Regions from separate parts of the Bradyrhizobium sp. AUGA SZCCT0182 genome, predicted to be linked through region 1. Evidence: predicted binding sites of a transcription regulator. Region 1 holds the regulator's gene; the other holds the start of a gene.
The links. Region 1 encodes PhoB, which activates phosphate uptake and scavenging genes when phosphate is short. Its sites were predicted from a motif close to TGTCATNNANCTGTCAT; they were not measured.
Positions count from the first base shown of each region.

Region 2: a site for PhoB is predicted at 1,538-1,554, ahead of JQ611_RS34940 (esterase-like activity of phytase family protein). Genes of this name have one in related genera too.

Region 1 is NZ_JAFCLY010000001.1:485,267-487,663, forward strand. Features, by position in the region: gene phoU (phosphate signaling complex protein PhoU) at 1-503, shown strand, start outside; gene phoB (phosphate regulon transcriptional regulator PhoB) at 579-1,280, shown strand; gene JQ611_RS02280 (GcrA family cell cycle regulator) at 1,450-1,959, opposite strand.
Region 2 is NZ_JAFCLY010000050.1:26,383-28,779, forward strand. Features, by position in the region: gene JQ611_RS34940 (esterase-like activity of phytase family protein) at 125-1,480, opposite strand; gene JQ611_RS34945 (heme ABC transporter ATP-binding protein) at 1,622-2,397, opposite strand, start outside.

The DNA.
Region 1 (2,397 bases):
TTGCCCGCCGCCAGCCGATGGCCATCGACCTGCGCGAGATCGTCGGCGCCATGCGGGTGGCCACCGATCTGGAACGGATCGGCGACCTCGCCAAGAACATGGGCAAGCGCGTCGCGGCGCTGGAGAACGATTTCCAGCCGCTGAAACTGATCCGCGGTCTCGAACACATGACCGATCTGGTGCAGTCGCAGGTCAAGTCCGTGCTTGACGCCTACGCGTCGCACGACCTGCCGGCGGCGATGGCGGTCTGGAAGGGCGACGAGGAAGTCGACGCCATCTGCACCTCGCTGTTCCGCGAACTCCTGACCTACATGATGGAAGATCCGCGCAACATCTCGTTCTGTATCCATCTGATGTTCTGCGCCAAGAACATCGAGCGGATCGGCGACCATGCCACCAACATCGCCGAGACCGTGTTCTACATGATCGAAGGCCAGCAGATCCTCGACAAGCGCCCGAAGGGCGACATGACGAATTTTGCCACGACTGTGCCGGGAAACTAGTTACTGAACTGACAGCGGAACGAGAGACGTTTTTCGCGTATCGACAGCGCGTCAAAACACAAGAGGCTTACATAGATGAACGCACGCATTCTGGTGGTTGAAGACGAGGAAGCGCTCACCACGCTTCTGCGCTACAACCTCGATGCCGAAGGCTATGAGGTCGAAACCGTCGCCCGCGGTGACGACGCCGATACACGGTTGAAGGAGCGGGTGCCCGACCTGATCGTGCTGGACTGGATGCTGCCGGGCCTGTCCGGCATCGAACTGTGCCGCCGCTTAAGGGCGCGGCCGGAGACCAAGGCGCTGCCGATCATCATGCTGACCGCGCGCGGCGAGGAAAGCGAACGGGTGCGGGGGCTGGCGACCGGCGCCGACGACTACATCGTAAAACCCTTTTCGGTGCCGGAGCTGCTGGCGCGGGTGAAGGGCCTGTTGCGGCGGGCGAGCCCGGAGCGGCTGGCCACCGTGCTGACCTATGGCGATATCGAACTCGACCGCGAGAAGCGCCGCGTCGCGCGCTCGGGCCGTCCGATCGATCTCGGCCCCACCGAATATCGCCTGCTGGAGTTTTTCCTGGAACATCCCGGCCGCGTATTCAGCCGCGAGCAACTGCTCGACAGCGTCTGGGGCCGCGACATCTACATCGACGAGCGTACCGTCGACGTCCATATCGGCCGCCTGCGCAAACTGCTCAACCCCGGCCGCGAACAGGACCCGATCCGCACCGTGCGCGGCGCCGGCTACGCGCTGGATGATCGGTTCGCGAAGGTGGAGTAGCCAATACTCCATCGTCGTCCCGGCGAAGGCCGGGACCCATAACCACAAGTATCGATTTTTGAAGCGAGCTGGAGCTCCAGCCAAGCCTAACCACGATCGCCTGTGGTTATGGGTCCCTGCGTTCGCAGGGACGACAGCGGATATTTTCCGCGTAGCTGATGCGCAGCCCTTACCTGGTCGGCTTCGGCGCCGGGCGGCGGCGATCGGAGGCCGGCTGATAGGCGATGCGCGAGTGATGCGCGCAATAGGGCAGGCTGCTGAGCGCCTTGCCGCCGCAGAAAAAGAATTCCGAGCTGGAGGGGTCGCCGATCGGCCAGTGGCAGGTGGCCTCGTTCAATTCGAGCAGCGTCAGCCGCTGGCTCATCGGCACCACATTGTCGTAGGCGACCGGATCCGGCTCCATCTCCACCTCGAAGGCGTGGGCCAGCGCGGTGTTGCCGCGCGACACCGGGCGCGCCACCCGCATCATCTGCTGGGCGGGGCGCGCCTTGCGCTGACGCGGCGCGGCCGAGGAGGGGCTCTTGGCACGGCCGGAGAGACCCAGCCGGTGCACTTTGCCGATCACTGCATTTCGCGTCACATTTCCGAGTTCCGCGGCGATCTGGCTGGCGGAAAGTCCGCCCTCCCAGAGCTTTTTAAGCTGCTCGACGCGCTCGTCGGACCAGGTCAATACCGTCATCGCATTCTTCCCTTCGCACAGAGCCGGCCAAACCGGGGGCAGCGCTGGCGATGCCAATTCTCAAAAATCCCAGCGGGCAGAATCCCTTAGCCCTCGCCGGGCGCAAAAAAGCCGCCCGAACGTTTACGCCTTACAAAATGGACTCTAGGGGTCAGTACTTCCGCACGAGATGTCGTACCCGACAGCCCAGACGCTACAATATGGCGGGACTCTGGCGCAAGAGTACGCGTCCGTGCGTCCACATGTTCCGGTATTTATGCATTGTAATTGGAGTTTTCCACGGCACCGGAATGCTACGGATTGCTTTATCTTGCACCGCAGGGAAGCGGTTCGAGCATGATCCGGAAAAGTGGACGCCGGTTTTCCCTCGGGACAAGCGCAAGGCGCTTGCCCGGAGATCATGCTCAAAACAAGCGGATTTCGGCGTGTTGACACGGT
Region 2 (2,397 bases), on a different contig from region 1:
GTGAGGGGGTACAGGTCCAACCTTTAACACTAACTGTGTCGATGAGCCCCTCACCCCGACCCTCTAAGAGCGAGCTTCGCTCGTCTCGACCCCGTGAAGGACGGGGAGAGGGAGGAGTCACGGCTCAATTCGCCTTCAAGAACTCACCCACTTCCAGCAGCACGAACTCGTTGTCGTCGGCCTTGTTGGGATCGCGGCTCGAGGAGAACGGCAGGTTGTTGTCGTTGCCGACGATGATGTGCGTGTCGTCGACGCGGTCGACGTTCTCGATGGTGAAGAACGGGAACGTCAGCACGCCGTCATTGAGCGGCTTCCTTGCCTTCTTGTCGGGATCGCGGATTTTCATCAGGTCGATATAGGCGATCTTGCGCACCGGCTTGCCGGCGTTGGCGTCGTTAAGCTCGACCTTGTAGACGCGCTTGAATTTGGCCAGGTCCGGGAAGCAGTTTTCACCGCGGGTGCCTTGCGGGCAGGCCTTGTCCGCGGTGCCTTCGCCATTGTCGCGCTCGATGATCAGGCCGGAGGAGGCGTCGATCATGTTGAAATCGCCGATCGCGTGGCCGTTGGCCTCGAACACATAGTGCCAGTAGCGCCCGGTGAATTTTTCCGCCGCGACGTCGAATTCGAGGATTCGCGCGGCTTCCTTGCCGTCGACCTTTTCAACATCCTTTTTCTCGGCATCCCATAGCGGGCCTTCCAGCAGGCCGTAGAGGAACTTGCCGTCCTTCGATCCGCCAAAGCCTTCATAGCCCTTGGAGCGGCGCAGGTTGACAGTGGTGTAGCTGGCTCCGGGCGCGCCCGGCGACTGCACCGACCAGTGATCGGGCGAACGCACCGGCTTGCCGTCGGCGGTGGTGTCGAACACGGCGAGCACTTTGCCGGTCTTGTCGGCTTTCAGGATGTAGGGACCGAATTCATCGCCGATCCAGAAGGTGTCGCCGATGATCTGGAAACCTTCGGTGTCGAAGTCGGCGCCGGTGAGGTAGCGCTTGGCGGTGGCTTCGTGGACGATGCGGAACGGCACCTTCTTTTCGGGGTCATGCAGGAAGACGGTTTCCTGGCGGTCGATCTTGCCGGTCGTCCAGTCGATCTTGTGTCGATTGAGATACAGCATCGAGTCGGCGGAGTTATAGCGCGAGCCCATGCCGTTGTCGGTGAGCACCCAGAACGAGCCGTCTGCCATCACCTTGATGCCGGAATGGCCCTGCAGCGGCTGGCCCTTGAAGGGCAGCGAGACGCCGGTCGGGCGCTCATAGGATTTTCCCATCACGCTGCCGACGGCATCCACGCGGCGACCGGTGGTGTATTTGCCTGATGTCTTGAGATCATCAGGCGCGTCGGCGGGGGCCTCGACAAAGGATTGCGCGGGGAGGACGGCGTGGCCCTTCAGCGTGGCGGGAAACTCGCCTTCGCCTTGCGCAAACGCGGCACCTGTAGCCAGAAAGACAGAGGCGGCGGAACAGAGCAGTGACATGCGCATGGTAAGATCTCCTGTGAGAAGCGATGCCGTGTTCTCGGAGGACCTTGCAACAGCCATCTGACAGTTTTGTGAAACGCCGGTGATGCCGTTGGATAATCGTGCGGCCTTACGCCGCCCGCGCGCACGAGGATCCTTGGGCGGCTACCGGGTCGCGACCGGTCGCATGGTTTGCGGCAGCAGGAACGGTACGCCATGGTCGGTATATTCGACCGTGACATCCACCTCGAAGATGCGGCGGATGGTTTCGGCCGTGATGGCGTCGGTGCGGCCGCCGTCGATCGCCAGCCTGCCGCGGTGCAAGAGCACGATCCGGTCGGCGAAACGCATCGCCAGGTTGAGGTCGTGCAGCACCGCGATCACGGCGGTGCCGCCCCGCGCGCGCAGCTTGGCGGTTTCCACCAGGTCGATCTGGTGGCGCATGTCGAGGCTCGAGGTCGGCTCATCCAGGAGCAGCAATCCCGGCCCGTGCTGCGCCTCGCCGCAGGCGAGTTGCACCAGCACGCGGGCAAAATGCGCGCGCTGTTGTTCGCCGCCGGACAAAGTCGGCAATTGCCGGTGGCTGAAGCGCTCCAGCCCGACCTCGTGCAGCGCCGTCCCGACCAGCCTTTGCGCGGCGGCGCGGCTGTTGTCGCCGGCCCCCATGGCGACGATCTCTTCGACCGTGAACGGGAAGGTGACGGTGACATGCTGCGACAGCATGGCGCGATGCTGAGCCAATTGGCGCGGTCTGTAGGCGTCAATGTCGCGCCCCTTGAGTTTGACATGGCCGCGGGTCGGGCGGAGGTCGCCGGACAGCATCCGCAACAGCGTTGATTTACCCGCGCCGTTGGGCCCGACGATCGCGACCATCTCGCCGGCAGCGACGCGAAGGTCGATGGCGTCGACCAGGGTCGCGTCGCCGATCCGCAGCGAGACCG